DNA from 4 places in the Variovorax sp. 38R genome. Region 2 is predicted to be linked to each of the others. Evidence: predicted binding sites of a transcription regulator. Region 2 holds the regulator's gene; each other region holds the start of a gene.
What was found. The regulator LexA, encoded in region 2, represses DNA repair genes until DNA is damaged. The targets are predictions, from matches to a motif close to ACTGTATNNNNATACAGT.

Region 1 (7,677 bases), 390 kb from region 2:
GGCATAGAACCCCTGCAGGTACCAGCGCACCTCGCCCGAAGAAAACCGCGCCGAGGGCCGCTCGCGAAAGATCCACACCAGCCCGGCTTCGGGGCTTTCCGCCACGTAGTAGTCGCGCATCGCCGGCTGGCCGCCGTCTTCCTTGCCGCCCCACCAGCCGGCCTCGATGCGCTGCGGGCCGATCAGCCTGCTCAGCGGGCCGCAGTAGCAGGGGCGCTCGCCGTCCATCTCGAGCAACAAGGGTTCGGGCAGCAGCCAGGGCGGGTAGACCGCATCGGGCTGCGAGGCTGCGGCCTTCGCCTCCTTGCGGACCTTGTCGGGCACGGCCTTCTCTTTTTGCAGCGCGGGCCGCCATGCCTGCTTGCGCTCGGGCCGGTGGTCGGCCTCGGCGCAAGGCACCACCACCTGGTGCGCGCCGAGCCGCACGCTCAGGCGCTCGACCATCTCGTGCAGCTTGTCGCCCTTGCGGTTGTCTTCGGGCAGAAAGCTGGTGCTGGCGCCGGCCCACGGATCGGTTTCGAGCGTGCGCAGCTTGAGCCAGCTCACGGGCGCGGCGAGCGTGGTGAGGGCGAGCTTTTCCGACAGCAGGCGGCGCAGGTGCGCCATGTCCTGCGTGGGCTCGGCCGTGCGCACGGTGAGCTGCTGGTGCGGCGGCAGGTTCACGCCGTTGAAGCGCTTGAGGTCGAGCGTCCACTGCAGTTCAAGCGCGCGGGCGCCGCGCTGGCGGGCACGCAGCCAGATCTGCAGCGCCGAGAGCAAACGGTTGGCCGACCACATGAGTTCGGGCGCGGTCTCGGCGAGCGCGGGCAGCTCCAGCTTCTGTTCGAACACATCGGGCAGCGTGAGCCAGTCGTGGCCCTCCGGGCGCAGGCCCCAGGCGGCGTCGAGCGCCGCGCGCAGTTCGGTGCCGAAGCGCCGCGTGAGGCCGCCGCGCGGCAAGGCCGCCACCTCGCCCCAGGTGCGGCAGCCCAGGCGCGCGAGCAGGTCGAGGTGCGGGCGGGCGGCGGTCAACGTGTCCAGCGGCAGGCCAGCGGGCATGTCCTTGGGGCGGTCTTCGTTGCGCTCGAACAGGCGCAGCCGCGCGAGCGCGATCAGGCTCGTGGCGCCTTGTGCGCCGAGCATGCGCACGTCAGGCGCGGGATTGACGGAGACCAGCTGACGCATCAGCTGGAGCCGGCCACCCCAGAGGCGCTCGCAAGCCGAGACTTCGAGCATGAGCGCCTCGTCCTGCCAGGCGACGTGCGGCGTGTATTCCAGCGCCCACCAACCCAGCGCTTCGGGCGTGGGCAGCTGCGGTGCGTCGGGCGCGTCGGCGTCAAGCGACCACCGCAATGCGATCCAGTGCATGGGGGCCTCCTTTCCACGCGTCGATGCGCACCACGGTCGCGGACGTTGCCGTATCGCCGACCGGTACCGTGCCCCGCTGCTGCAGACGCAGCTTGCGGCGCAACCGGGCGGCAGCCAGCAATGCGGTCATGCGCTCGTTGCGCGCCGGCAGCATCACCGGCGCAGCCAGCGGCGGACCGCGGCGCTTGAGGAGGTGCAGTTCGATCTGCGATGAATCCGCCGCGCAGCTTTCCACCTGAATGCGCAGCCGCGCGGGCGAAGCCCCCTGCGCAGCCGACTCGGGCCGGCACACGAAGAGCATCACGTCGTGCTGCGCGGCCGCCAGCTGCAGCCGCCGCAATTCGCCCACCCGCGCCTGCGGCAACCACGCCAGCACGGCCGCCACGTCCGCGCAGCGCAGCGCCTGCTCGCAGGCCCACAGCCGCGCGGCCGGCGCATCGCTCTTGACCCACATCAGCGCCTCCACCGGCAGCCCCTGCGCCGCGAGCGACGGCCCGCAGGGCTCGTAAGGCGCGCCGATCAGCACGACCGGCCCGCCGCGCGCTTCCACCGCCTGTGCCAGCGCGGGAAGCAGCAGCCGCCAGACGTGGGCTTCGGGCGCACGTTGCAACAGCTCCGTCATCGCCCCGACCGGCCAGCCGCCGCCCGGCAACTCCGCGTCGAGCGCGGCGTGCCCGGTCGCGACGACCTGCGCGTCCGCCAGGCCGAGTTCGTCGGCATGCCAGACGCCGCGGCCCGCGGCGGTGGAAAAGGAGTCGAGGAAAGGGAGGCCCATGATTGCAACTGTTAACTGTATTTTTATACAGTATTTCGTGGCCCGCAAGAAGGAAGAAGTCTTTCTTCCCGGCACGCTTTTTCATATTCCTTCGGCTCATGCCAAGGCGCGCAGAAGTCGTTTGAGCCGGCGCCGCGCTTTCGCTCCAATGCCCCTCACACCCAGGAGCCCCGCATGAACCACCCCACCGTCACCGCCGGCCTGAACTACCTGCAGCCTTCCGCGCAGCGCCCCTTCAGCTACACCTTTGCACCGCCGCCCGGCACGCCCTGGGAAAGCGGCAGCTACGAGCTGCGTCCCATGCCGATCGCGGATGCCCGCAGAGCCGCGACGCCGCCCGACATCGAGCGCGAAGGCTTCGTGCTGCGCGATGCGCCCACGGCCGTCTCCGATTTCCTCGACGACGCCGAGGTCATCGCCATCTACCACCGCGAGGTCGCCGAACTGGCGCTCGCGGTCACGGGCGGCACGCGGGCCCATGTGTTCGATCACCTGGTGCGCCAGCGCGAGGCCGACCGCACCGCGCTGAGCTTCGGCCGCCGCGCCACCAACGGCAAGGCCGCCGCCAATGGCCGCATCCACAACGACTACACCGAAGACTCCGGCCGCCGCCGGCTCGGCATGGTGCTGACCGACCCCGACGAAGCGGCGGCCGTGCGGCGCTATTGCATCGTCAACATCTGGCGCTCGATCAAGGGACCGGTGCTCGACACGCCGCTGGCGGTCTGCGACGCGCGCTCGGTGATGGCGAAGGACCTGGTGAATGCCGAGGTCCGCTATCCGCGCCGCACCGGCGAGATCTACCTGGCCACGCATTCGCCCGCGCACCGCTGGTCTTACTTTTCGGCGATGGACCGGCACGAGGCGCTGGTCTTCAAGCAGTACGACTCGCAGCTGGGCGGCGTCTCGCGCTTCACGCCGCACGCGGCCTTCGACCACCCCGATGCGCCCGCCGACGCGCCGCTTCGCGAGAGCATCGAGGCCCGTTGCCTGGTGGTGTTCGAATGACGCCGCGCGCCCTCCCCGTGCTGGACTTCTGGTTCGATTTCGGCAGCAACTACAGCTACCTGAGCGCGATGCGCATCGAGAGCGAAGCGGCCCGCTACCAGGTGCGCATCCGCTGGCAGCCCTTTCTGCTCGGGCCGATCTTCCGGTCCTTCGGGTGGGCCTCGTCGCCCTTCGTGCTGCAGAAGGAAAAAGGCGACTACACGTGGAAGGACATGGCCCGCCAGTGCCGCAGGTACGGCCTGCCGTGGCGGCAGCCCACGCAGTTTCCGAGGGCGGCCGTGCTGCCGCTTCGCATCGCGCTCGTGGGCGCGACGCAGCCCTGGATGGGCGAGTTCTGCCGGCGCACGATGGCCATGAACTTCGCCGAAGACCGCGACATCGATTCGCCGCAGGCCATGCGCGACCTGCTGGCCGCGCTCGGCCTGCCCGCGCACCGGATCATCGAAGAGGCGCTGTCCGATGCGAACAAGGCGCGGCTGCGGCGCCAGACGGAAATCGCGGTCGAGAAAGGGATCTTCGGAGCACCCACCTTCTTCGCAGGCGACGAGATGTTCTGGGGCAACGACCGCCTCGACGAGGCGCTGGCATTCAGCTCAGGGAATGGCGCCCACCGCATCGCGTGACTGCCGCGCCTCGGCCAGCAGCCAATCGGCCACATGACAGACCTCTTCGCGCGGTGCGTCTTCGGCCTGGATCAGCCAGTACGCATGCCCCGAGGCCTGCGCGGGCACGGGCGAATCCACGCGCACCAGGCGCTTTTCGTCGAGCAGCGGCTGGATCAGTTCGAGCCGCCCCAGCGCCACGCCCTGCCCGGCCAGCGCGGCCTGGATCAACTGGTCGTACTGGTTGAAGTGCAGCACGGCCTGCGGCTTCGCATCGGCCCACCCCACCGAGTCCAACCAGCCGTTCCACTGCAGCCACGGATGCTGCGGATCGTCGAAGTCGAGCAGGCACAGGCGCGACACGGCATCGGCCGCGCGCAGCGGCTTCAGCCCGAGCGAGGGATGCGCCACCGGCGCCACCGTTTCCCCGAAGAGCCGCAGCGCGCCCACCGGTGCCAGCGCGGGCGTGGTGTAGCGGATCGCGAGGTCGATGCCCTCGTTGCGCAGGTCGGCGAGCCGGTTGTTGGCCGAGACGCGAACGTCCACGCCCGGATGCAGCTTCTGCACCCGGCTGAGCCGCGGCAGCAGCCAGAGGCCGGTCATACCGATGCTGGCGCTGAGCGTCACGGGGCGCTGCTCGCCCGCCTGGCGGATGCCGCCCATCACGTCCTGCAGTTGCTGCACCGCGCCGTCGGCGCTGCGAAAGAGCCGCTCGCCCTCGGCGGTGAAAGAGATCGAACGGTGGCCGCGCACCAGCAGCTTCACGCCGAGCTGCTCCTCCAGCGCATGAACCTGCTTGCTGACCGCCGACTGGGTGAGGCACAGGTCCTGCGCCGCGAGCGAGATGCTCATGCGCCGCCCCACCGCGACAAAACCCCGCACCAGGTCCAGCGAAGACAGTCGGAGGAGCGAGAGTGGCATTCCCATGGTGAATATGAGGGCGAATTCTGATCCCGCGCGTGCTGCCCCGCAACCAAAGAGCAATTTACCCGGAAGGTCTCGCGCTTTAAGATGACTTTATTAACAATTTGTGACCATGATCCGCAAAAAGATTCATTTGCTGGCTTCGGCCTTCGCCGCCCTCGCCTTCACCGTGGCCCCCGCCGCCCAGGCGCAGACCGCCAAGCCGCTGCTGATCGGCCAGACCTACGTGCAGACCGGCCCGCTCGCGTCGCTGTCGACCGAGCCGCTCGTGGGCATCCGCGCCATGTTCACCGCGCTGAACGCCAGCGGCGGCATCAACGGCCGGCCGGTCGAGCTGCGCCAGCTCGACGACGCCTACGACCCGGCCAAGGGCGCCGAGAACGTCAAGGCCTTCGCGCGCGACGGCGCCGTCGGCGTGCTGATGCCCATCGGCACCTCGTCGGCGGTCGGTGCGCTGAAGGCGGCCAACGAATTGAAGATTCCCGTCGTCGGCCCCTACACGGGCGCGGGCCCGGTGGTGAAGTTCAGCGAGTTCGGCTTTCCGGTGCGCATCAGCTTCGACGAGGAATACAGCCGCATCGTGAACCACCTCTTCACGATCGGCCTGTCGCGCATCGCCTTCGCGCACAACGACAACCCCGGCGCGCGCTCGGCGATGGAGAGCACGCAGAAGTTCATTGCCGAACGCGGCGACAAGATGGTCGGCAGCGTGGCCATCAAGAACGACGGCTCCGACGCAGCCGAACGCGCCGCGGAGCTGGCCAAGCTCAAGCCCAAGGCCGTGGTGCTGTCGGCCACCAATGACGTGGCGGCCAAGTTCATCTCGGCGTATCGCGCGGCCGGCGGCGAGACGGCGTTCTATTCGTTCTCTTTCCTGAATGGGCAGAAGCTCTTCCAGGACATCAAGAAGGACGCGGCCGGCGTGGTCATCTCGCAGGTCGTGCCCTACCCGTGGAACAGCGCGATGCCCGTCATCGCCGAGTACCAGGCGGCCATGAAGAAGATCGGCGCGACCGAGTTCAGCTACGCGAGCCTGGAGGGCTACGTCACCGCCAAAGTCATGGTCGAAGGCCTGAAGCGCGCGGGCGCGAACCCCACGCCGGAGTCGCTGCAGAAGGGCCTGGAGTCGTTCAAGACGCTCGACCTCGGCGGCATCGCCGTGTCGTACCGGCCCGGCGAGCACCGCGGGCTGACCTTCTCCGAGCTGTCGATGCTCAAGGCCGACGGGCGCTACCTGCGCTGAGGCCTTCCGCCCGCGGGCCTCGCGGGCGCAGAATTTCGTTCGTGACGACGCCCTTCACGAACGAACCCGACCCTCTCGCCCTGACGCGCGCGCAGCTGCTGCGGCTCGGCGCGGCCCTGTGCGCGGGCGCCGCGCTCCCCTCCTTCGCCCAGCAGCAACCGAGCAGGCCCGCGATGCAGATGACCACCCGCCCCATTCCCTCCACGAAGGAAGCCCTGCCGGTCATCGGCTGCGGCACCTGGATCGGCTTCGATCAGCGCCCCGGCACCGACGAATACAAGCGCCTGCCCGGCGTGCTCCACGCGCTCTTCGCGGCCGGCGGCACGGTGATCGACAGCTCGCCGATGTACGGCCGCTCCGAGGAAAGCACCGGCGAACTGCTGGCCGCCGCAAAGCCGCGCACCAAGCCCTTCCTCGCCACCAAGGTCTGGACCTCGGGCCGCGAAGCCGGCATCGCGCAGATGGAACAGTCGTTCGCGCGGCTGCGCACGCAGCAGATCGACCTGATGCAGGTGCACAACCTCGTCGACTGGCGCACGCACCTCGCCACCCTGCGCGGCTGGAAGGACAAGGGCCGCGTGCGCTACCTCGGCATCACGCACTACACCGCCTCGGCCTACGGCGAGGTCGAGGCCGTGCTGCGCGCCGAGACGCTCGACTTCGTGCAGATCAACTACTCGCTCGACGCGCGCGAGGCCGAACAGCGCCTGCTGCCGCTCGCGGCCGAGCGCGGCGTGGCGGTGATCGTCAACATGCCCTTCGGCGGCGGCGGTTTGCTGCGGCGCCTGCGCGACAAGCCGCTGCCCGCCTGGGCTGCCGAAATCGGCTGCACCAGCTGGGCGCAGGTGCTGCTGAAGTTCGTGCTGAGTCATCCGGCCGTGACCTGCGCGATCCCCGGCACGAGCCGCGCCGAGCACATGGCCGACAACGCCGCGGCCGGGGCTGGGACAGGCACCTTCCCCGATGCGGCGTTCTGGCGCCAGCATGCAGGCACGCTGGGCCTGTGAACCTCAGCCGAAGAACTTCACCAGCTGCGCGTTGACTTCGTCGGCGCGCTCGTACTGCACCCAGTGCCCCGCGCCATCGATCACCACGCCTTCGCGGCCGGGCCCTTCGCTGGCCAGCTGCGCCACCAACGGACGCGGGTCGGCGGTGACATCGAACTCGCCCCACAGCAGCAGCGTCGGCACGGCCAGCGTGTCGATCGCGGTCTGCAGCCCGCCCGAGAGCGACACCTCCTTGCTGCGAAAGCGCGTGCCGTGGCACGAGAGGTCGTGGATCTCGAAGGCCAGCGGATCGATGGCGGCCGCCTCGTGCAACATCAGCGCGCCCAGGTTGTGCATGAGCGCGGCGCGCTCGGTCTCGCGGTCGGGGGCGGCACGCCAGTTGATCATCTCGACCGTCATGCGGCGCAAGGTGCCGTGGCCGCCGCTGCCCATCAGCGCCAGCCGGCGGATGGCGCCGCGCCGCACCGCGAAGCGCGCGGCGGTGAGTCCGCCGAAAGAGAAACCGCCGAGGTCGATGGGCGTGCCGGCGCCGATGAGCGCATCGAGCGTGCCGCCGAGCGCGGCCAGCAGCGGCACCAGCGCGTCTTCGCCGGGCGCCACGCGCGGCAGCGCATCGGAATCGCGAAAGCCCGGCATGTCGGGCAGCAGCAGCGTGCGTTCGGCCGACAGGGCCTCGGCATTGCGCAGCCAGTGCATCCAGCTGCCATGGCCGCCGTGGAGCAGCACGATGGGCGGTTTCGTCGTGTCGGTGCCGAAGCGACGCCAGCGCAC
Region 2 (7,677 bases):
CTGTCCGACGACGAGCTGGGCCTGTGAGCTTCACCGTTCTGGTGCCGGCCCGGCTGGCTTCGACGCGACTGCCCAACAAACCGCTGGCCGATATCGCCGGCCTGCCGATGGTCGTGCGCGTGGCGCAGCGCGCCCACCAGTCCGGCGCCCTTCGCGTGGTGGTGGCCGGCGACGACGCCTCCATCATCGAGGCCTGCAAGGCACACGGCGTCGAGGCCCTGCTGACCCGGCAGGACCACGCCAGCGGCACCGATCGCTTGGCCGAAGCCTGCGAGCAACTCGGGCTCGACGGCGACGCGATCGTCGTCAACGTGCAGGGCGACGAACCGCTGATCGACCCCGCACTCATCGACGCCGTGGCCGCCACACTCGCCGCCCATCCGCAAGCCGCAATGAGCACCGCCGTCCACGCGATCGATTCGCTGGCCGACTTCATGAACCCGAACGTCGTGAAGGCCGTGCTGGATGCTCAGGGCCATGCGCTCTACTTCAGCCGCGCGCCGATCCCCTGGTGGCGTGACGGTTCTTCAGGCGGCGCCGCGCCCTCAGTGCTGCCGAGCCCGGCACCGTTGCGCCACATCGGCATCTACGGCTATCGCGCGGGCTTCGTGCGTCAATTTCCATTGCTGTCGCCTGCGCCTGTCGAAGCCACCGAAGCGCTCGAGCAGCTGCGCGCGCTGTGGCATGGGCACCGCATCGCGGTGCATGTGAGCGATGTCGCACCGGGCCCCGGGATCGACACGCCCGAAGACCTGGCGCGCGTGCGCGCGGTCTTCGCGGCCGGCTCGTCCGCGTGAACTGCCCGCCGCTTCCGAGGGAAACGGCGGCAATTTGTCACGGGCACGCATGCTATCCTCGACGCAATTCCGCCTCGGCGCGCCTGAGGGTGCGCATGGGGCGCGACACAAAATCTAAGAACCTTCCGAGGACACCATGAGACTTATTTTGCTGGGCGCGCCCGGGGCAGGCAAAGGCACGCAAGCGACCTTCATCTGCCAGAAATACGGCATTCCCCAAATCTCGACCGGCGACATGTTGCGCGCCGCGGTCAAGGCAGGCACCCCCCTCGGGCTGCAGGCCAAGACGATCATGGACTCGGGTGCACTGGTCAGCGACGACCTGATCATCAACCTCGTGAAGGAACGCATCGCGCAGCCCGACTGCAACGACGGCTTCCTGTTCGACGGCTTCCCGCGCACCATTCCGCAGGCCGACGCCATGAAGGCGGCCGGCGTCAAACTCGACTACGTGCTCGAGATCGATGTGCCCTTCGGCGACATCATCGAACGCATGAGCGGTCGCCGCTCGCACCCGGCATCGGGCCGCACCTACCACGTCAAGTTCAATCCGCCGAAGGTGGAAGGCAAGGACGACGTGACCGGTGAAGAGTTGATCCAGCGCGAAGACGACAAGGAAGAGACCGTGCGCAAGCGGCTCGACGTCTACAGCCAGCAGACCCGTCCGCTGGTCGACTACTACTCGGCCTGGGCCAAAGCCGATCCGGCCGCCGCACCGAAGTACCGCGCCATCCAGGGCGTGGGCACGGTCGACGAGATCACGCAGCGCGCCCTGGCCGCACTGAACAGCTGATTCAGCAGCGGCTGCCCCGTCAGCCGCTCCTAGCCGCCTTCCAACTCTGGCAGGGCGGCCACTCCCAAGAGTTCCAGCGCCAGCGCGACCCGCGCCTTCACCGGCGTGAGTGCGCCCGCATCCCGCAGCCCGTCACCGGGCTTCGGGAGGATGCGTCCGTTCGTGCAGCGCGTGGCGCGCAGCACCGCCACGCCGGCGTCCTGCGCCTTCAGCGCTGCGGCTTCCAGTGCATGGTGCACGGTGCCGTTGCCGGTCGCGGCCACGACCAGCCCGCGCAAGGGTTCAGCCGACGGAAGCAGCAACGCCTCGACGATCGCGCCGCTCGCGCCGGCATGGCTCATGACGATCTCGACACGAGGCCACGGCTTCGACACCGCATCCAACCGTGCAGCGTCGGCCGACGCCCCCTGCGGCCACGCACGAACGCGCCGCACCTCGCCCTCTTCCACATAGCCGACCGGCCCGGCATCGCCCGACGCGAAGGCATCGAGACGATAGGTGTGCACCTTCTGCACATCGAGGCCGCTGTGGACCGTGCCCGCGCACACCACCGTCACACCCTTGGCACCCGGCGTCGAAGCCACCACGAGCGCATCGCGCACGTTCTGCGGACCATCGGGCGACAAGGCCGTCGCCGGACGCATCGCGCAGGTCAGCACCACCGGCTTGGCCGGCGCCAGCACGGCGTGCAGGAAGAAAGCCGTTTCCTCCAGCGTGTCCGTGCCATGCGTGACGACGATGCCAGCCACATCGGGCTGCGCCAGCCAGTGCGCGCAGCGTGCGGCCAGCTGGCGCCAGGTGTCGGCGTCCATGTCCTTGCTGTCGAGCTGCGCCACTTGCTCCGCGACCAGCGTCACGCCGGCCGGTGCCTCGATGCCGCCCAGCAGGTCCGCCACCCCCACCTGCCCCGCGGTGTAGCCGATGTTGTCGCCGCTGCTGGCGGCCTTGCCGGCAATGGTGCCGCCGGTGCCCAGCACCACCACGCGGCGCGTCTCGGACGAAGAGGAATGAGTCATGGCTTGTCAACTTTTGAAAACTGGTTAAAAATACAGGTACTGGATATCTAGCCAGTGCCGCAAGGAAACCACTATGCAGTTCGCAGTGAAGCTTACCGCCCGCCAGCAGCAGATCCTGGACCTGATCCAGGCCGCCATCGCACGCACCGGTGCGCCGCCGACGCGCGCCGAAATCGCCAACGAGCTGGGCTTCAAGTCGGCCAACGCCGCCGAAGAGCACCTGCAGGCCCTGGCCCGCAAGGGCGTCATCGAACTCGTCAGCGGCACCTCGCGCGGCATACGCCTCAAGGGCGATGCGCTGCGCTCGCTCCACGAAACGCGCCACCGCGAGGGCAACCAGTTCTCGCTCTCGCTGCCCGGCATGGCCCAGCTCGCGCTGCCGCTCATCGGCCGTGTGGCGGCGGGTTCGCCCATCCTCGCGCAAGAGCACGTCGACCAGACCTACTACGTCGAGAACACGCTGTTCCAGCGCCAGCCCGACTACCTGCTCAAGGTGCGCGGCATGTCGATGCGCGACGCCGGCATCATGGACGGCGACCTGCTCGCCGTGCAGGCCACCAAGGAAGCGCGCAACGGTCAGATCGTGGTGGCGCGCCTCGGCGAAGAAGTCACCGTGAAGCGCCTGAAGCGCAACAAGCAGGTGATCGAGCTGCACGCCGAGAACCCCGACTACCCGACCATCATCGTCCAGCCCGGCGAGCCCTTCGAAATCGAAGGCCTCGCGGTCGGCCTCATCCGCAACACCATGCTGATGTAGGTCCCGGGCCTGCTGCCCACAAGCAGCAGCACCTCATCCGGCCGCGACAGGTGGCGGGCGTATGGCGCGAAGTCGCCATCACCCTGTTGCGGCCGATTCAAGAAATCCTGCCTGTGTTCAACCTCATACTTTTTTGGAGTTCACATGGGAATCGCCCTCCTCGCTATCGCCGACTTCTGGTCGCCCCTGCAATCGCTGGCCACCCGCTGGATGCCCGCCCGCCGCCCCTCACGCGGTGACAGCAGCGACGCTGCCGCTGGTTTGCGCTATGTGGCCGTGCGCCCGGCCTGCACGGCACGCGCCGCCGGCAACCCCACGCCAGCCACGTCACCGTCCGCCGCCGCCACGCCCACCCGCCCGCTGCGCGTGGTCCGCGTGATCGATCGGCAAGGCTCGCAGCGCGGCTGCGCCAACCGGGTCGTGATTTCCGGCCGCATGGCCGACGTGTGCGCCGAACTCGAACGACTCGCCGCACTGGAAGCTGCAGAAACCGGCAGCGGCACGCACCGCCCCAGCCACCTGCACTGAGAAAGTGCGAACGAAGCCGCCGTGCCTGCGCGACCTGCGCATCCCCTATGCGCACGGCGGACTCACCGACAACGGCCTGAAACAGGCCTCCCGGGCGCTATCTGGCACCGGGTATCCAAACGTTCACACGTGCGACCTGCCAATGCTGCGAGGCACAATGGCATGCCATGAACATTGTGATCCTCGACGACTACCAGGACGCCGTGCGCAAGCTGCAGTGCGCTGCCAAGCTGGACGCGTACGCCGCCAAGGTCTACACCAACACGGTCAAGGGCATCGGCCAACTATCGGTTCGCCTCAAGGATGCGGACGTCATCGTGCTCATCCGCGAGCGCAGCCAGATATCCCGCCAACTGATCGAGAAGCTGCCCAAGCTCAAGCTGATTTCCCAAACCGGTCGCGTCGGCGGCCACATCGACGTCACGGCCTGCACCGAACGCGGTGTGGCGGTGGCCGAAGGCTCGGGGTCGCCGCAGGCACCCGCCGAACTCACCTGGGCGCTGATCATGGCGGCCATGCGCCGCCTGCCGCAGTACATCAGCAACCTCAAGCACGGGGCCTGGCAGCAGTCGGGCCTCAAGTCGGCGTCGATGCCGCCGAATTTCGGCATGGGCTCGGTGCTCAAGGGCAAGACGCTGTGCATCTGGGGCTACGGCCGCATCGGCCAGCTGGTGGCCCGTTACGGGCAGGCCTTCGGCATGCAGGTCGTGATCTGGGGCCGCGAAGCCAGCTGCGCCAAGGCGCGCTCCGACGGCTTCCAGGTGGCACAGAACCGCCACGAATTCTTTGCCGCGGCCGACGTGCTGTCGGTGCATCTGCGGCTCAACGAGGACACGCAGGGCCTCATCAAGCTCGAAGACCTCTCCCGCATGAAGCCGACGGCGCTGTTCGTCAACACGTCGCGCGCCGAGCTGGTGGAGGCCGATGCTTTGCTGGCAGCGCTCAACCGCGGGCGTCCCGGGTTGGCGGCCATCGACGTGTTCGAGAGCGAACCGCCGCTGCAAGGTCATGCACTGCTGCGCCTCGAGAACTGCATCTGCACGCCGCACATCGGCTACGTCGAGCAGGAAAGCTACGAGAGCTACTTCGGCCAGGCGTTCGACAACGTCGTGAGCTTCATCAAGGGCAACCCCACGAACATCGTGAACCCCGGCGCGCTGCAGGTCCGGCGGTGAACGCATGAGCCGGCCCGCGCCGCAGCGAGGCGCGCTCTGGGCACTGCTGGCCGGCAATTTCGTGATCGGCACGGGCGTGATGGTCGTGCCCGGCACCCTCAATGAAATCAGCGTCTCGCTGGCGATCAAGGTCGCCACGGCGGGCCAGCTGATCACTGCAGCCGCCTTCGTGATGTGCTTGGGCGCCCCGCTGCTGGCCGCCGCGGTCGCCGGCTGGGACCGCCGCAAGCTGCTCGCCCTCACGCTGCTCTGGTACGCCGCGTGGCACGTGGTTGCGGCGCTCATGCCGAGCTTCGGCGCGCTGCTGCCGGTGCGCATGCTCACGGTGATCGCGCCCGCCATCTTCACGCCCCAGGCCGCAGCCTGCGCCGGCATGCTGGTGCCGCCCGAGCAGCGCGGACGCGCAGTGACCTTCGTCTTCCTCGGCTGGTCGGTGGCCTCGGTGCTGGGCCTGCCGATCGGCGCGCTGATCGGCGGCCACCTGGGCTGGCGCATGGCCTTCATGGCCATCGCGGCGCTCAGCGTCGTGAGCGCCGCCTCGGTCTGGCTCACGCTGCCCAACGGCATCCGTCCCGCCGCGCTCACGGCTGCGGCCTGGTCGCGTGTGCTGCGCAGCCCGGTGCTGATGGGCATCGTGTCGGTCACGGCGCTGCAGGGCATCGGCCAGTTCGTGCTGTTCAGCTATTTCGGCCCGCTGCTCAAACAGGGCTTCGGCGCCGATGCCAACACGCTGAGCCTGATGTGGGCGCTGTTCGGCGCCTTCGGCCTGCTGGGCAACATGGTCGTGAGCCGCTACATCGACCGCGTCGGCGCCGGGCGCATGGTGCTGCTGACGACCGGGCTGATCGCGCTGAGCCTGCTGCTGTGGCCGCTGGCCAGCACGCTGGCATGGCTGGCGGTGGTGCTCGTGCCCTGGGGCCTGGGCTGCTTTGCCACCAACTCCTCGCAGCAGGCGCGGCTGGTGGGGCTGGCGCCCGCCCTGGCGCCGGGCTCGGTGGCGCTCAACAGCTCGGGCATCTACATCGGCCAGGCTTTGGGCGCGGCGCTCGGCGGCTGGCTGCTGGCGAACGACGCCACCGAGTGGATGAGCCGGGTCGGTTTCACGCTGATGCTGCTGGCCATGGGCCTGAGCATCGCCATCGACCGCAGCCGCCGCCCGGCCTGATTCCGATGCCCCGCGTAACACCCGGGGCGCGGGCCTCCCGCGAGATTGCAAAATCGGAGCTTCCGTCCGCGTCGCGCACCCGCGCCGGCGCGGCCGTCCCGGACACCCACCAACCCATGAGAACCTTGATCCCATGACAGTGAACTACCCCCGAATCGGCGTGATCGGCGCCGGCGCCATGGGGCGCGGCATCGCGCAGATCGCCGCCCAGGCCGGCAGCGAAGTGCTGCTGCTCGACAGCTTCGCCGGCGCCGCCGAGCGCGGCCGCGAAGCCCTCGCCGCCCAATGGAACAAGCTGCACGAGAAGGGCAAGATCGACGCCCCCACGCGCGACGCCTATGTGGCCCGCGTGAAGGCGGTCGACGGCATGCAGGCGCTCGCAGGCTGCGACCTCGTGGTCGAGGCCGTCGTCGAGAACCTCGAGGTCAAGCGCACGCTGTTCCGCGAGCTCGAAGACGTGGTCGCGCCCACCGCCACGCTGGTCACCAACACCTCGTCGCTGTCGGTCACGGCCATCGCGGCCGGCCTGCAGCACCCCGCGCGCTTTGCGGGCTTTCACTTCTTCAACCCCGTGCCGCTGATGAAGGTGGTCGAGGTGGTGGCGGGCTTCAAGACCTCGCCCGAGGTCTGCCAGCAGCTGGCCGGCTATGCCGCGCAGATGGGCCACAGCGCCGTGCAGGCCCAGGACACGCCCGGCTTCATCGTCAACCACGCGGGCCGCGGCTACGGCACCGAGGCGCTGCGCATCGTCGGCGAAGGCGTGACCGACTTCGCCACCATCGACCGCATCCTGAAGGACCAGGCGGGCTTTCGCCTCGGCCCGTTCGAGCTGCTCGACCTGACGGCACTCGACGTGTCGCACCCGGTGATGGAGTCGATCTACTACCAGTATTTCGAAGAGCCGCGCTTTCGCCCGAGCGTGATCACCGCGCAGCGCCTGGCTGCCGGCGCGCTCGGCCGCAAGACCGGCGAAGGCTTCTACCGCTACGACAACGGCGTGATGCAGCAGACGCCCGAAGCGCCCGCACCCGTGGTCGAAGGCACGCCCGCGGTCTGGGTGTCGCCACGTGCCGCGCGCCGTGCCGAGTTGCTGCGCCTGGTGAACACGCTGGGTGCGCAGATCGACAGCGGCAGCGCCCCCGCACCGCAGTCGATCATCCTGGTCGCGCCGCTGGGCTTCGACGTGACGACGGTCGCGGCCGTCGAGCGGCTGGACGCCACGCGCACCGTCGGCATCGACATGCTGATCGATGACGCCGCCACCAAGCGCCGCGTGCTCGCCACCAACCCGGCCACCCGCCGCGACGTGCGTGACGCCGCGCACGCCCTCTTCGCACGCGACGGCAAGGCCGTGAGCGTGATCCGCGACAGCGGCGGCTTCGTCACGCAGCGCGTGGTCGGCGCCATCGTCAACATCGCCGCCGACATGTGCCAGCAGCGCGTGTG
Region 3 (7,677 bases), 3.4 Mb from region 2:
TCTGCACGCGGCCCACGGTCGTGAGGAAGAAGCCGCCGTCGCGCGAGTTGAACGCGGTCATGGCGCGCGTGCCGTTGATGCCCACGAGCCAGTCGGCTTCGGAGCGCGAACGCGCGGCGTCGGCCAGGCCCTGCATCTGCTTCTCGGTGCGCAGCTGGTCGAAGCCGTCGCGAATGGCTTGCGGCGTCATCGACTGCAGCCACAACCGCTTCACCGGCTTGCCCAGCGGGCTCTTGCCGCCGGCGTACTGCTCGATGAGACGGAAGATCAGTTCACCCTCGCGGCCCGCGTCGCAGGCGTTGATGAGCTGCGTCACGTCCTTGCGCTTGGCCTGCTTGACCACGGCGTTCAGGCGCGTCTTCGTCTTGTCGACCGGCTTGAGGTCGAAGTGCGGCGGAATCACCGGCAGGTTGGCGAAGCTCCACTTGCCGCGCTTCACGTCGAATTCTTCCGGCGCCTGGATTTCGACCAGGTGGCCCACGGCACTGGTCACGACGTAGGTGTCGTTCTCGAAATGCTCGTCATGTTTGTCGAACTTGCCGGCCACCGGCGTGAGGGCGCGGACGATGTCCTGGGCCACCGACGGCTTTTCTGCGATTACCAAAGTTTTTGTCATCTGAGGGCTCTCTATACTCTGCGGCTTCCCGCGTGCACACGCGCGCACACGCATGTGTGCATATTCAACCTAACAGACTTCGGCGATGCCTTCCAAATCCCCACTTTCCGGCGGCCGCCGCATTCAGACGCGCCGCTCCGATGTCCACGGCAACGGCGTGTTCGCCGTGCAGGACCTGGCGGAAGGCGAAACGCTGATCGAATACAAGGGCCAGGTCATCAGCTGGAAGGAGGCGCTGCGCCGCCACCCCCACGACCCTGCGCAGCCCAACCACACCTTCTACTTCCACATCGATGACGGTCGTGTGATCGACGGCAATGTCGAAGGCAACGCCGCGCGCTGGATCAATCACTCGTGCGAGCCGAACTGCGAGGCCGACGAAGTCGATGGGCGCGTTTATATCAAGGCCCTGAGAAACATCGCTGCCGGCGAGGAACTCAACTACGACTACGGCCTGGTCATCGACGAGCCGTACACCGAGAAGTTGTTGTCCGAGTTTCCGTGCTGGTGCGGCTCCGAGCAGTGCCGCGGCACGCTGCTGACGCCGAAGGACGAGGACGAGGACGAGGAAAAAGACAAGAAGAAAAAGAAGAAGGCCAAAAAGAAGGCCGAGAAGAAGAAGGCCGAGGCCAAGGAAGCGAAGAAGGCTGAAAAGAAAGCCGAGAAGAAAAAAGCGGACAAGAAGGCCGACAAGAAAAAGGCCGACGGCAAGAAGAAATCCGAGAAGTCCAGCAAGGACGACACCCCGTCCGCCGCCGGAGACTGACGATGGGCACGCCGGCCTCCGCCTGGTTCGAAGACCGGATCGCCGCGGCGGTCGCGCCGCTGCTGCCCGGCTTCGCGGTCGAGGCCGTGGCCGAGATCGACTCCACCAACACCGAGTTGATGCGCCGTGCGCGCGCCGGCCGCACCGACCCCGTGCTGCTCGTGGCCGAACGCCAGACGGCCGGCCGCGGTCGCCTCGGCCGCCCCTGGCAGAGCGCGCAGCAACCCGAGGCGCCCGCCTCCCTCACCTTTTCGCTCGGCATGCCGCTGGCGCCGGCCGACTGGTCGGGCCTGTCGCTGGCCGTGGGCGTGACCGTCGCCGAAAGCCTCGACCCGACAGGCGCGCACCACGTCGGCCTCAAGTGGCCCAACGACATCTGGGTGAACGACCGCAAGCTGGTCGGCATCCTCATCGAGACCGCGATGCCGCAGACGGCCCGGCCCGATGCCGCGCGCTACCTCGTGGTCGGCATCGGCATCAACATCGGCCCGCGCGAAGCCGACGGCATGCGCACGCCGCCGGCCTGGCTGCGCCAGTGGCAGCCCGACGCGTCCGCATCCGAGGTGCTGCAGGCGCTGGCCGAGCCGCTGGTGCGCAGCGTATTGGCTTTCGAGGCGAACGGCTTCGGGTCCTTTGCCGAACGCTTTGCGGCGCGCGACGTGCTGCGTGGGCGCGAAGTGACGCTCAGCGACGGCACCGCCGGCCTGTGCGAAGGCGTGGCCTGGGGCGGTGAGCTGCAGGTGCGCACCGACGCCGGCCTGCAACTCATCTCGAGCGACGAAGTGAGCGTGCGCCCGCGCGGCATGTCTTTCTGAGCGAGGGCATGAAGCTGCGCCTGGTCCTCATCGCCCTGCTCGCTGTCAACGCGGGCTACTGGCTGTGGACGCGCGGTGACCTGGCCGGCTTCGGGCTCGCCCCCGCGGCGCTCGACGAGCGCGAGCCGCAGCGCATGGCGCGGCAGATCCACCCCGAGTGGCTGCAGATCCGCAAGGAAGCCAAGCCCGCGCCCTGACCCGGTCAGGCGGCCGCGGCGCGCGCGAACATGCGCCGCGCCTTGGCCAGCGCGGTCTGCAGTTTTTCTTCGGAGGGCGGTTCGTGCGAGCTGGAACTCAGGCCGAACTTCTTGCCCGCGATTTCCTGCACCGCGACCAGGATGCTGCCCAGCACGACCGGATCGGTCTCGGTGTCGAGCGCCTGGCGCAAGGGCTCGAGCGCCTTGGGCGCGGCGCTGCGGCGGTTGAACACGATCTGCATCAGCGCGCTCGCGGCCCATTGCCGGTTCGTGGCGACGGCATCGTGCGTGAGCAGCGGCACCACCTTGGCGATGTCCGTCGTGCCGCCGAGCCAGCCGATCACCCACAGGCCCTTGCAGCGCAGGTCGTCGTGCGGTGACGCGAGCGCGGCGCGCGCCAGGGCTGCGGTCTCTTTCAGGCGGCGGCCCTTGCGGTACTTGAAGGCGCCGAGCATCTGCAGCACCGTGGCCTGCATGGCCGGGTCGGGCTCCTGCTCGAACTGCGCGAGCAGATGGTCCTCGGCCTCGTCGCCGCGCTCGCCGAACTTGCGGCAGAGCCAGTCGTAGAGCTCGCTGTCCATGCCGGTGTCGTGCAGCAGCGCGTAGTGGAAGGCGAGCGCTTCGGGCGATTGCAGCTCGAGCAGGTCGGCGCCGAAGTCGAACATGTCCGACACGTCGGTGTCGGTACGGATCTCTGCGAAGCGCTGGCGCAGCGCGTCGAGCGTGGGGGACGAACTCATTCGGAAGGGGCCTCCTCGAAGCGCACGGTGAAGAGCGCGCCCGGCGGATGCTTGCCGGGGTGCGCGTCTTCCAGTTTCACCCGCGCGCGGTGCTGGTTGGCGATCTCGCGCACGATCGGCAGGCCGAGCCCGGAGCCGTCGGCCTCGTTGCCGAGCACGCGGTAGAAGGGCTCGAACACCAGCTCGCGGTCGGACTCGGCGATGCCGGGGCCGTTGTCTTCCACCTGCACCAGCTGCACGTGGCCGAAGGGGTCGGCCAGCACGCGCGCGGTGATCACGCCGGGGCGTTCGGGCGTCGAGGGCGTGTAGTTGAGCGCGTTGTCGACCAGGTTGCGCACCAGCTCCTTGAGCAGCGTCGGGTTGCCGTCGACCATCACGCCGGGCGCGCCGGCCTGGGCACCGTCGTAGCCGAGGTCGATGCGCTTTTCGATCGCGCGCGGCACGGCCTCGCGCACCACCTCGATGGTCAGCCGCGCGAGGTCGCAGGGCTGGCAGTGCGTCATGGCGCTGGTGCCCTCGGCGCGCGCCAGCGACAGCAGCTGGTTCACGGTGTGCGTGGCGCGCACGCTGGCGCGGCCGATCTGCTTGAGCGACTGCTTGAGCTCGTCGGCATTCGCGCCTTCGCGCTGCGCCAGGTCGGCCTGCATGCGCAGGCCCGCAAGCGGCGTCTTGAGCTGGTGGGCGGCGTCGGCCAGGAAGCGCTTCTGCGTGAAGATCGAGTCGTTGAGCTTGTCGAGCAGCTCGTTCACTGACGACACCAGCGGCACCACTTCGAGCGGCACTGAGGACTCGTCGAGCGGGCTCAGGTCGCCGGGGCGGCGCTCGCGGATGCGCGCCTCGACCACCGACAGCGGCTTGATGCCGCGCACCAGCGCCAGCCAGATCAGCAGCACCGCCAGCGGCAGGATCGCGAACTGCGGCAGCAGCACGCCCTTGATGATCTCGGTGGCGAGCACCGCCTGCTTCTCGCGCGTCTCGGCCAGCTGCAGCAGCGAGGGCGGCACCTCTTCGCTGCCGCTGGGAATCCACAGCGAGGCCACGCGCACCGGCTGGCCATGCACCGTGCTGTTGTGCAGCAGGACCACGTTGGTGCCGGGCGGGTCGTCCACGTTGGGCTGCGGCAGGTCGCGCTCGCCGTGCAGCAGCGTGCCGTGGCCATCGAGCAGCTGGTAGTAGATGTGGCCTGCGTCGTCGGCACGCAGGATCTCGCGCGCCGATTGCGACAGCACGAAGTGTGTCTGCCCCTGCTTCACCGTGACCAGCTCGGCCAGCACCTTCACGTTGTGCTCCAGCGCGCGGTCGTAGGGCGCGTTGGCGATGCCCTGCGCCACCAGCCACGTCACGCCGATGCTCACCGGCACGAGCAGCAGCAGCGGCGTGAGCATCCAGTCGAGGATTTCGCCGAACAGGGAGCGCTGGGCGCGCTGGAAGAGCTTCAAGCCGGTCTCCCGGCCTTTGGATGCACGGCGCGGCGCTGCGTGCCGGTGGCCCGCGGGGTCTGGCGCATCAGGAAGGAATCTTCTCGAGGCAGTAGCCCAGCCCGCGCACCGTCGCGATGCGTATCGGTCCCTTTTCGATCTTCTTGCGCAGGCGGTGGATGTAGACCTCGATGGCGTTGATGCTCACCTCTTCGCCCCATTCGCACAGCCGGTCCACCAGCTGGTCCTTGCTGACCAGCCGGCCGGCGCGCTGCAGCAGCACTTCGAGCAGGCCCAGTTCGCGCGCCGACAGCTCGATCATCTTGCCGTCGATGGTCGCCACGCGGCCGGCCTGGTCGTAGACCAGCGGGCCGTGGCGGATCGCGTTGCTGGTGGCGCCCATGCCGCGCCGCGTGAGGGCGCGCACGCGCGCCTCGAGCTCCTGCAGGCTGAAGGGCTTGGCCATGTAGTCGTCGGCGCCGTGGTCCAGGCCCTTCACGCGCTCTTCCACGCTGTCGGCCGCGGTGAGCACCAGCACGGGCAGCTGCGAGCCGCGGGCGCGCAGCCGCTTCAGGATCTCGATGCCGTGCAGGCTGGGCAGCCCGAGGTCGAGGATCAGCAGGTCGAACTCGCTGTGGGTCATGAGCGCGGTGTCGGCCTGCGAGCCGTTGGCCACATGATCGACCGCCGCGCCCGAGGTGCGCAGGCTGCGCAGCAAGGCATCGGCCAGCACCTGGTCGTCTTCGGCAATCAGTATCCGCATGTGCGCCACCTCCGGCTCAGTCAGTGTCGGCGCCCCTCGGCGCGCGTTGTCCCATGGGCGAAGTCTAGCCCGCCGTATAGGCTTCGAGTCCGATGGTTACCACGGTGGCAATCTCGTCGCCCACGCTGGCGCGGAACTCGCGCTCGGCCTGCGTGACGGCGCGGCGGAAGGCATCGAGCCAGGCCAGCCCGTCGGCCGTGAACAGCACGCGCCGCGCGCGCGCATCGAGCGGGTCGGGCCCCCGCGTGACCAGCCCCCAGGCCTCGCACTGGTCGACCAGCGTGCCCATGGCCTGCTTGGTCATGCCGGCGCGCTCGGCCAGCTCGGTCAGGCGCGAGCCCTCGCGCGCCAGGTGCCGCGTGATGTGGATGTGGGCCGCACTCACCTGCGCGCGCGCCGCGAGGTTCGACAGCGCCAGCGGCACCTCGATGTCGTGCGCCATCAGCGCCAGCACGCGCTCGTCGAAGCGGCGCATCGCATGGCCCAGCAGGCGGCCCAGGTGGGTCTGCCGCCAGGCGTCGGGATCGGTTGGAAAGGCGGGGTCGGACATGTGCCAGATGGTAAGGCAAACTGACTTTAAAGTGGGCTTGCAAAGCGCAATGAGCCCCTACACTACTGTTCAAGCATCCAGCCTGTGATTAAAAGCAGATGGATGACACCCGACACAAACCGTTGATATTCAAGGAGATTTCCACATGGACGCAGTCGTCAAGGGCACAAGCATCTCGGTCGCCAACAGTGAAAAGGCCAAGGCCCTCCAGGCCGCACTGGCCCAGATCGAAAAGCAGTTCGGCAAGGGCACGATCATGCGGCTCGGCGAAGGCGAGGCGCTCGAAGACATCCAGGTGGTCTCCACCGGCTCGCTGGGCCTGGACATCGCCCTGGGCGTCGGCGGCCTGCCGCGCGGCCGCGTCATCGAAATCTACGGCCCGGAATCCTCGGGCAAGACCACGCTCACGCTGCAGGTCATCGCCTCCATGCAGAAGCAGGCCGGTACCTGCGCCTTCGTCGATGCCGAGCACGCGCTCGACGTGCAGTACGCCCAGAAGCTCGGCGTGAACCTGTCCGACCTGCTGATCAGCCAGCCCGACACCGGCGAACAAGCGCTCGAAATCGTCGATTCGCTGGTGCGCTCGGGCGCCGTCGACCTGATCGTCATCGACTCGGTCGCCGCGCTCACGCCCAAGGCCGAAATCGAAGGCGAAATGGGCGACTCGCTGCCCGGCCTGCAGGCCCGCCTGATGAGCCAGGCGCTGCGCAAGCTCACGGCCACGATCAAGAAGACCAACTGCATGGTCATCTTCATCAACCAGATCCGCATGAAGATCGGCGTGATGTTCGGTTCGCCCGAAACCACCACCGGCGGCAATGCGCTGAAGTTCTACGCCTCGGTGCGCCTGGACATCCGCCGCATCGGCACCATCAAGAAGGGCGACGAAGCCATCGGCAACGAAACCAAGGTGAAGGTGGTGAAGAACAAGGTGAGCCCGCCGTTCAAGACGGCCGAGTTCGACATCCTGTTCGGCGAAGGCATCAGCCGCGAGGGCGAGATCATCGACATGGGCGTCACGGCCAAGATCATCGACAAGTCGGGCGCCTGGTACGCCTACAACGGCGAGAAGATCGGCCAGGGCCGCGACAACGCCCGCGAGTTCCTGCGCGAGAACCCCGACCTGTCGCGCGAGATCGAGAACAAGGTGCGCGAGTCGCTGGGCATTCCGCTGCTCGCAGCCGATGCCGGCAGCGAACCCGAGAAGGCCGAGAAGCCCGCCAAGGCTTCGAAGGCCGACAAGGCGGCAGCGGAGTAAGTTCGACAAGGCGGCCTTCGCGTGTTGCGTGGGCCGCGTGAGCGACCCACCCCCGCATGGCTTTCAGCGCCCCCTCCCTCAAAGGCCGCGCCCTGCGCCTCCTGAGCCAGCGCGAGCATTCGCGCGCGGAGCTGGAGCGCAAGCTGGCCAAGCACGAGGAAGAGCCTGGCACGCTGGCAAAGGCACTCGACGAGTTGGCCGCCAAGGATTTCATCAGCGAGCCGCGTGTCGTGGCCTCGGTGCTGAACCAGCGCGCGGCCCGCTCGGGCGCCTTGCGCGTGAAGCAGGAACTGCAGGCCAAGGGCATCGCGCCTGAAGCCATCGCCGAGGCGGTGGCCGGTTTGCAGGAAACGGAAGTCGCGCGCGCCACGGCCCTGTGGCGCCGCCGCTTCGATGCGCCGCCGGCCGATGCCAAAGCGCGCGCGAAGCAGATGCGATTCCTGATGGCGCGCGGTTTCTCGGGCGCTGTCGTGTCCAAGGTGCTCAGGAGTGACTTCGATGACACAAGCGACGACAACCCCGACGAATGAAGGCGGCGCGCCCTCTCGCGTCAT
Region 4 (7,677 bases), 920 kb from region 2:
GGGGGGCGCGCTGCTCATCCCGCCACCGCCACGGTGGTTTCGCTGCGCGCCTTGTAGAAGCGCAGGATGTTCTCGGAGGCATCGCCAAGCAGGAACTGCATGACCGGGTCCGCATACCAGTTGAAGCGTGTGCTCAGCCGCCACGACACCGCGACGCGCAGCTCGGTGCCACCGTCGCGCGGGGTCAGGGTGTAGGTGGCGTCGCGCAGGTCGAAATACTGGCCGCCGATCATCACGTGGTCGTCGAGTGCGCCGGCGGGGAAGGAGTCGGGCGTGAAGCGGAAGCGCCACTTCAACAGGCGGTGGGGCTGCCACTCGGTGACGACCTCGTCGAAGTGCACGTTCTTCTGCCACTGCACCTGGCGCACGCGGCCCTCGGGTGTGTCGACGGTCACGCCCGACACCGGCATCGGCACGCCGACGCGGTAGGCCCACGCGTCGCCGACTTCGCTGGGGCGGATGTCGCGCGCGGCGTTGAGCTCGTGCCACACGCGCTCGGCCGGCGCTGCAATGAAGAGCGTGCGCGAGGTGTTCGAGAACTGGTCCGGGTTGGGCCATTGCGGCTCGATGCCGCCGAGCAGCAGCGGCACCAGGGCAAAGCTGTAGAGCGCGGGCTTGGGCCAGTTGGTGATGCGGCACACGATGCCCATGGCCAGTCCGCCGACGCTGCCCATCACCGCGAACAGCGGCACGATGAAGGCGGCGCAGATGATGCCCTCGATGAACACCATCAGCGTGCCGCCGACGAACAGCGCGGTGGCCACCCACGGCGCCCAGAGGTAGTAGCCCCAGCTGCGCCGCTCGATGCGCTCGGCCATGTACACCGTGACCGCGCCGCACGCCGCGGGCGCGAGATAGACGAAGGAGCCCAGCATGGCCGAGAAGGGCTCGCCGGGGCCGCCGCCGAAGACGATGCGCAGCACGAACGCGATCGCCGCGCCGGCGAACATGGGCCAGAACCAGCCGAAGGGCATGCCGCGCACGGGCTTCTTGGCCGGCACTTCGTCGTTGAGGGCCAGGTCGGCGAGCCTGCTTTCTTCGGGATCGGTGCGCATGGAAATCTCTTCTCCTCTTCTTGTGGTGTCTCAGTCGGCGCTGCGCCGGGCCGTCACCATGGCGTAGTCGAAGTCGCGCCAGAACATGCCCAGCGCGAGCGCGCAGTAGCTGGCCACGATGTGCTTGCGGCGCCAGGGGCTGAGCTTGCCGCGCGCCTTCCAGAGTTCGGCCAGCGTGAAGCGCGTGGCCAGCACCGGGATGTGCAGCGCGCTGGGCGCGACGCGCCAGCGCAGCGACTTCACTTCGATGTCGTCGAAGCCATGCGCGCGCAGTGCGGCGACGAAGTCTTCGCGCACGGCCAGCGTGGGCACGGCCCAGCTGTCGGCCCACAGGCGGTGCAGCCAGCCCGCGAGGCGGCCCGGCTGGTGGCGCAGCAGGAAGCCGTCGACCACCACCAGCCGCGCGCCGGGCTTGAGCAGCCGGGCGGACTCGCGCACGAAGTCGGCCTTGGCGGTGCCTTCGGCGTAGCAGGCGCTTTCGAGCGCCCAGGCGCCATCGGCCTGGGCGGCGGGCAGGCCGGTGCGGGTGTAGTCGGCTTCGACGTGCGCGACGCGATCGGCCACGCCGGCCCGCGCGTCGAGCCGCGCGGCGATGCCGTTCTGCACCGGCACGTTGGTCACGGTGACCGCATGCAGCGCAGGGTCGTCGCCGACCAGCGTGCGCGAGGTGGCGCCGGCGCCGCAGCCGAGGTCGAGCACGCAACGCGGGCCGGTGGTGGCCTTGTCGAGCCGCAGTGCCCGCCCGACGGTGCGGTTCATCTCGATCAGCATGCCTTCGCGCCGCAGCGGGTTCAGGCCCAGGCGCCAGAAGCCGAAGTGCATGTTGTAGCTCGGGCTCCAGGCGCGATAGTCGTCGGCGACCTCGGTGAAATAGTCCTGCGTGTCCTCGCGGCTCACGTGGCCTTCGACCGCGGGCGGCGCAGGCCGTGCGGTGCCGGGGAGGCGGAAGTCGGGCTGGAAGACGTCGGGCATCGAAACTCCTTCAGGCGATGTGAGTTTTTTCAGAGCTTGCAGTGGTCGTCGGCGCAGGTGGTTGGCGCGATCGCGCCGTGCCCCGCGAGCCGCAGCACCAGCCAGCGCGGCAGCCGGTAGCGGTTGCGGGCCAGCACCGCGTAGGCGCGGTCGGCCAGCCGGCCGATCACCGGCAGGTCGAGCACGGCGCCGCCGGCCGGCAAGCCCACCGCGGCGCGGCAGGCGCGGATGGCGTCGACGCCCACGCGCAGACGGCCTGCGGCATCGACCGCGTGCAGCGAACGCATCAGCGCCTCGCGCGGCGCCGGGCCGTCCGCGAAACCGGTGGGCGAGCAGTCGACCAGGTGCAGCCGACCGGCGCTGTCGCGCGCCTGCATGGCGCTCATCTCGGCCGTGCACAGCGGGCAGGTGGCGTCGAAATAGACGGTGAGCGGGTAGGTGGCGGGAGCGAAGCGGGTCATGGCGTTCTTGGTTCTCGATATTTCAGTCAAAACAGAAATAAGAAGGCAAAAAAAAGGACGCGGCCTTTCTCAGATCATCGGCAGGCTGGCGTGGTGCGCGTCGGGGTCGTCGCCCTTGTCTGGGGGCGGTGGCGGTGCGCTGTCGCCGCGCACGAACTTCTGCACGCTGGCGCCGAGCGTGAGCACCTTGTCGAGCGTGCCGGGCGACAGCCGCAGCATCTCGTCGGCCCAGGTGGCGAGCTTGGTCATGAGGTCCATGGTGGAGCGGATGCGGTCTTGCGCATCGGGCGGCTCCTTCTGGAAATCGGGGCTGGAAACGATCTCGCGCAGCACGCGGATGGTGGGGTCGAACTCGCGCTCCTTGCGCTCGCGCACCACGGTGCGGAACAGTTCCCACACGTCGACGCTGGTCTCGAAGTAGTCGCGCCGGTCGCCCAGCGTGTGGGTGACGCGCACGAGGTTCCAGGCCTGCAACTCCTTCAGGCTGTTGCTGACGTTGGAGCGGGCCACGCCCAGCGTTTCCGACAGCTCTTCGGCGTGCATCGGCTTGCCATGGGCGAACAGCAGGGCGTGGATCTGCGAGACCGTGCGGTTCACGCCCCACATGGAGCCCATCTCGCCCCAGTGCAGGACGAACTTGCGTTGAATGTCGGTGAGTTCCATGGCGTCGAGTTTAGGAATTCCTGAATTTCTGTCAAGACAGAAACAAAAAATACTGCACGGCAGGATTAAAAGTGAAATACTGTATGAATAAACAGTTGTTCGACTTGTTTCCTGCCTCCTTCCAAGGACTCGCCATGCCCGCCGCCCAGGTTCCCATCCACATCATCAAGGGCCGTGGCGCGGCCACGCGGCTCGCGCACCGGTTCTCCAAAGACGAGCGCGACGCCTTCGACGACGGCTGGGGCACGCTCGAAGAGGGCGAGGCTGAGGCCGCCGGGCTGCTGCCGCTGGCCACCGAGGTGCGCTTCGAAGACGTGAAGTCGGTGCTCAGCAGCAACGAGTCGCCCGACATTCCTTTCGACCGTTCGCTCAACCCGTACCGCGGCTGCGAGCACGGCTGCATCTACTGCTTTGCGCGGCCCACGCACAGCTACCTGAACCTCTCGCCCGGCCTCGACTTCGAGACCAAGCTCATCGCCAAGCGCAACCTCGTCGAGGTGCTGCGCGCCGAACTCGGCCGCAAGAGCTACCGCCCCAGCAACCTTGCCATCGGCACCGCCACCGACTGCTACCAGCCCATCGAGCGCGAGCTGCGGCTCACGCGCGGCGTGATCGAACTGCTGAGTGAAGTGCGACATCCGTTCGCGCTCGTCACCAAGTCGAGCGCCGTGGAGCGCGACCTCGACCTGATCGCGCCGATGGCGGCCGACCGGCTCGCGGCCGTGTACGTGACGATCACCACGCTCGACGGCGAGCTGGCGCGCAAGCTCGAGCCGCGCGCCGCTGCGCCGCACCGTCGGCTGCGCACCATCCGCACGCTGGCCGAGGCCGGCGTGCCGGTGGGCGTGAGCCTGGCGCCGCAGATTCCGTTCATCACCGAAGACATGGAGCAGGTGCTCGAAGCCGCCTGGGAGGCCGGCGCGCGCAGCGCCTTCTACACCGTGGTGCGGCTGCCGTGGGAGGTGGCGCCGCTGTTCAAGGAATGGCTCGAGCTGCACTACCCGCAGCGCGCCGATCGCGTCATGGCGCGCATCCACGAGATGCGCGGCGGCAAGGACTACGACGCCGACTTCGCGACGCGCATGAAAGGCTCAGGCCTGTGGGCCGACCTGATTCATCAGCGCTTTCAGAAGGCGACGAACCGGCTGGGCTTCAATCGCGAGCGGATTGCGCTCGACACCTCGGCCTTCCGGCCGCCGGGCGCGCAAGGGCAGGGCAATCTGTTCTGAGCCCGGACGCCGCTTACTCGATGACCTCGGGCCAGTCGGTATGGAAGAACTGGCCTTCGGGTTTGTCGACCCGCTCGTACGTGTGCGCCCCGAAGAAGTCGCGCTGCGCCTGCAGCAGGTTCGCGCTCAGGCGTGCCGTGCGGTAGCTGTCGTAGTAGGCCAGCGACGCGCTGAAGGCCGGCACCGGAATGCCGTTGCTCACTGCCAGCGCCACCACCTCGCGCCAGTTCTGCTGCGTGCGGTTCAGCAGGTCTTGAAAGAACGGGTCGAGCATCAGGTTGTCCAGCGCCGGGTCGGTGCGGAAGGCGTCGGTGATGCGATTCAAGAAGCGCGCGCGGATGATGCAGCCGCCGCGCCAGATCGACGCGATGCCCGCGAGGTCGAGCTTCCAGCCTTTCTTCTCGCCCATCGTCTGGATGAGGTCGAAGCCCTGCGTGTAGCTGATCACCTTCGAGGCATAGAGCGCGTCGTGCACCTTGGCCACCAGCGCCTGCTTCTCCAGCGACAGCGCGGGCACTGGCCCATGCAGCAGCTGGCTGGCCGCCACGCGCGCCTTCTTCTGCGACGACAGCACGCGCGCCTCGACCGCGGCGTTGATGGTGCTGATGACCACCGCGTTCTCGGCCGCGTTCAGCAGCGTCCACTGGCCCGTGCCTTTCTGGCCGGCCTTGTCCAGGATGAGGTCGACCACCGGCTGGCCGGTTTCCGGGTCTTTCTGTTCGAGCGCCTTGGCGGTGATCTGGATCAGGTAGCTCTGCAGCTCGCCCTCGTTCCACTCGTTGAAGATCGCGGCCATCTCGTCGGTCGTGAAGCCGGCGGCCTTGAACAGGCTGTAGGCCTCGCAGATCAGCTGCATGTCGCCGTACTCGATGCCGTTGTGCACCATCTTCACGTAGTGGCCCGCGCCGCCCGGGCCGATGTGAATGACGCAGGGCTCGCCGTCCACCTTGGCCGCGATGCTCTCGAAGATCGGCTTCATCACCTCCCAGGTCGAGAGCGGCCCGCCGGGCATGATCGACGGCCCCTTGCGCGCGCCTTCCTCGCCGCCCGACACGCCCGCGCCGATGAAGCGCAGGCCCTTGCTCGCGAGGTAGGCGTCGCGGCGCTCGGTGTCGGTGTACAGGCTGTTGCCGCCGTCGATGACGATGTCGTCTTTGTCGAGCAGGGGGATGAGCTGTTCGATCACCTGGTCGACCGGCGCACCGGCCTTCACCATGATCTGGATCTTGCGGGGCTTGGCCAGGCTTTGAACGAATTCTTCGAGCGTCTTGGCGCCCACCAGCTTCTTGCCGGGGTTGGCGGCAATGAAGGCCTCGGTGGTGGCCTCGGTGCGGTTGTAGACGCTGACCTGGAAGCCGCGGCTTTCCACGTTCAGCACCAGGTTCTGTCCCATCACGGCCAGGCCGATCAATCCGAAATCGCTTTGCTTGCTCATGTGTGCCGGGCCCTTCGTGCGTGTGCGGTTGGAAAAAAGTAGCCGGTCATTGTGCCGGGCACCTGTGCGGCGCGGCGTCGGAGGGCGTCTATACCCGCTTGGCAAACGGGTCGGGGCTGGCTATGTTGGCGGGATGACTTCTGCCGCCGTGCCCGCAGCCGCTGCCGCCATCCACACCTGGTCGACCGATGCGGTGCCGCCGCCGCAGCGGCTGGACTACTGGATCGGCGCGGTCTGCGAGGGCTTTCTCGAGATGGACGTGCGCAGCCCGGTGAGCGGCGGCTTCGGCGCCTCGCTCGAATCCGCGCCGCTCGGGCCACTGCACGTGAACCGCGTGCGCGGCAGCGCCCAAGACGTCTACCGCACGCGCCGCGCCATCGCCCACAGCCGTCAGAACTACTACTACCTGCTGTGCAAGGCCGACTCGCCCTGGGTCGCGGTGCAGGAAGAACGCTCGGCGCGCCTGCTGCCCGGCGACGCGGTGCTGGTCGATTCGCGGCGCTGCTATGCCTTTCACTTGCAGCAGTCGGCCGACACGGTGTCGATCGAGCTGCCGACCGCGTGGGTCGAGTCGTGGCTGCCCGATGCCGGCGACCACGTGGCGCGCCGCATCGACGGCCACAGCGGCTGGGGCGCGGCGCTCAGCGCCTTTGCCCGGGCACTGTCGCCCGAAGTGGCCCTGCGGCCACCACTGCCGGCGGCGTTGCTGGCCGACCAGCTCGGCGGGTTGCTGGCACTGGCGCTCGGCTCGGCGGACGGCGTGGCGGTGCCCGACGCGTGTGGCCGCGCCGCCTTGCGCCAGCGCGTGCTCGACGCCACGCGCGAGCGCCATGCAGAGCCGGGACTCACGGCCGCGGCCGTGGCGCAGGGGCTCGGCATCTCGGAGCGCAGCCTGCACCGCTGCCTCGCGCAAGCGGGCGAGGGCGAGGGCGCGACCACCTTCGCGAACGCGCTGGCCGCCTGCCGCATGCAGGTGGCGCAACGCATGCTGGCCGATGCGCGCTTCGACCGCTTGAGCGTGGCGCAGATCGGCCTGCGCGTCGGCTTGGCCGATGCCTCGCACTTCGTGCGCCTGTGCCGCCGCCATCTGGGCGGCACGCCGGGCGCGCTGCGGCAGTCACGCGGCTGAACGGCTGCTACGCCTCGAACCAGTCCCGCGCCGACCGCCCCTGGTCCGGCCCCAGCATCGAGAAGCCGCCATCGACCGGAATGTCCGCACCGGTGACGAAGCGCGCCGCGTCCGAGCACAGGAACAGCACCACCTGCGCCACGTCGTCGCCGTCGCCCACGCGGCCCAGCGGGTGCATCGGCGCGCCGACGCGGTCAGCGCGTGCACGGTCGCCGTTCGTCATGCGCGAGAGCGCGTCCGACCAGGTCCAGCCCGGCGACACCGAGTTCACCCGCACGCCCCGCGGCGCCAGCGTGGCGGCCTGGTTGCGCGTGAGCTGCAGGATGGCGGCCTTGGCCGCCGGGTACAGCGCCCGACCCGCCGCGCCGAACTTGCCGCCGACGCTGCCCATGTTCACGATGGCGCCGCCGTGCGCGGCCAGCGCGTCGGCGGTCTTCTGCACCAGCATCGCGCCGGAAACGAGGTTGACGTTCAGCGCGGCCAGCCAGTCGGCACGCGCGGCATTCAACCCTGCGTCGCCGTAGACCACGGCGTTGTTGATGAGGCAATCGATGCGGCCCTCGGTGCGCAGCGTGCCGGCCACGAGCGCATCGAGCGCATCGTCCGATGCGATGTCGCAGGCGACGAAGCGGCAGCCCGCGCCCACATCGGCCGCCAGCGCTTCTCCGCGCGACGTGTCGATATCGACCGTCACCACGCGCGCGCCGGCCTGCACGAAGGCGCGCACGATGGC

Region 1: the regulator LexA is predicted to act here: its motif matches at 2,137-2,154, upstream of imuA (translesion DNA synthesis-associated protein ImuA).
Region 3: the regulator LexA is predicted to act here: its motif matches at 5,930-5,947, upstream of recA (recombinase RecA).
Region 4: the regulator LexA is predicted to act here: its motif matches at 3,230-3,247, upstream of IG196_RS09460 (PA0069 family radical SAM protein).

The regions. Positions count from the first base shown of each region.
Region 1 covers NZ_CP062121.1:2,640,896-2,648,572, reverse strand. Annotated here, with positions in the region: gene IG196_RS12015 (Y-family DNA polymerase) at 1-1,347, opposite strand, end outside; gene IG196_RS12020 (error-prone DNA polymerase) at 1-5, opposite strand, end outside; gene imuA (translesion DNA synthesis-associated protein ImuA) at 1,316-2,122, opposite strand; gene IG196_RS12005 (CmcJ/NvfI family oxidoreductase) at 2,297-3,130, shown strand; gene IG196_RS12000 (2-hydroxychromene-2-carboxylate isomerase) at 3,127-3,753, shown strand; gene IG196_RS11995 (LysR substrate-binding domain-containing protein) at 3,724-4,653, opposite strand; gene IG196_RS11990 (ABC transporter substrate-binding protein) at 4,769-5,899, shown strand; gene IG196_RS11985 (aldo/keto reductase) at 5,980-6,906, shown strand; gene IG196_RS11980 (alpha/beta fold hydrolase) at 6,910-7,677, opposite strand, start outside.
Region 2 covers NZ_CP062121.1:3,035,375-3,043,051, reverse strand. Annotated here, with positions in the region: gene IG196_RS13895 (Trm112 family protein) at 1-27, shown strand, start outside; gene kdsB (3-deoxy-manno-octulosonate cytidylyltransferase) at 24-797, shown strand; gene adk (adenylate kinase) at 934-1,590, shown strand; gene IG196_RS13880 (asparaginase) at 1,620-2,606, opposite strand; gene lexA (transcriptional repressor LexA) at 2,680-3,363, shown strand; gene IG196_RS13870 (hypothetical protein) at 3,508-3,891, shown strand; gene IG196_RS13865 (D-2-hydroxyacid dehydrogenase family protein) at 4,059-5,066, shown strand; gene IG196_RS13860 (MFS transporter) at 5,071-6,231, shown strand; gene IG196_RS13855 (3-hydroxyacyl-CoA dehydrogenase) at 6,365-7,677, shown strand, end outside.
Region 3 covers NZ_CP062121.1:6,499,710-6,507,386, reverse strand. Annotated here, with positions in the region: gene IG196_RS30225 (DNA topoisomerase III) at 1-616, opposite strand, end outside; gene IG196_RS30220 (SET domain-containing protein) at 702-1,382, shown strand; gene IG196_RS30215 (biotin--[acetyl-CoA-carboxylase] ligase) at 1,385-2,197, shown strand; gene IG196_RS30210 (sporulation protein) at 2,206-2,394, shown strand; gene IG196_RS30205 (HEAT repeat domain-containing protein) at 2,400-3,134, opposite strand; gene IG196_RS30200 (sensor histidine kinase) at 3,131-4,573, opposite strand; gene IG196_RS30195 (response regulator transcription factor) at 4,641-5,315, opposite strand; gene IG196_RS30190 (MarR family winged helix-turn-helix transcriptional regulator) at 5,380-5,865, opposite strand; gene recA (recombinase RecA) at 6,011-7,123, shown strand; gene recX (recombination regulator RecX) at 7,180-7,653, shown strand; gene IG196_RS30175 (SRPBCC family protein) at 7,622-7,677, shown strand, end outside.
Region 4 covers NZ_CP062121.1:2,115,684-2,123,360, forward strand. Annotated here, with positions in the region: gene IG196_RS09435 (DUF4166 domain-containing protein) at 1-18, opposite strand, end outside; gene IG196_RS09440 (SRPBCC domain-containing protein) at 15-1,055, opposite strand; gene IG196_RS09445 (SAM-dependent methyltransferase) at 1,086-2,027, opposite strand; gene IG196_RS09450 (thiol-disulfide oxidoreductase DCC family protein) at 2,057-2,488, opposite strand; gene IG196_RS09455 (GbsR/MarR family transcriptional regulator) at 2,558-3,151, opposite strand; gene IG196_RS09460 (PA0069 family radical SAM protein) at 3,286-4,380, shown strand; gene gnd (decarboxylating NADP(+)-dependent phosphogluconate dehydrogenase) at 4,394-5,815, opposite strand; gene IG196_RS09470 (helix-turn-helix domain-containing protein) at 5,949-6,944, shown strand; gene IG196_RS09475 (SDR family oxidoreductase) at 6,952-7,677, opposite strand, start outside.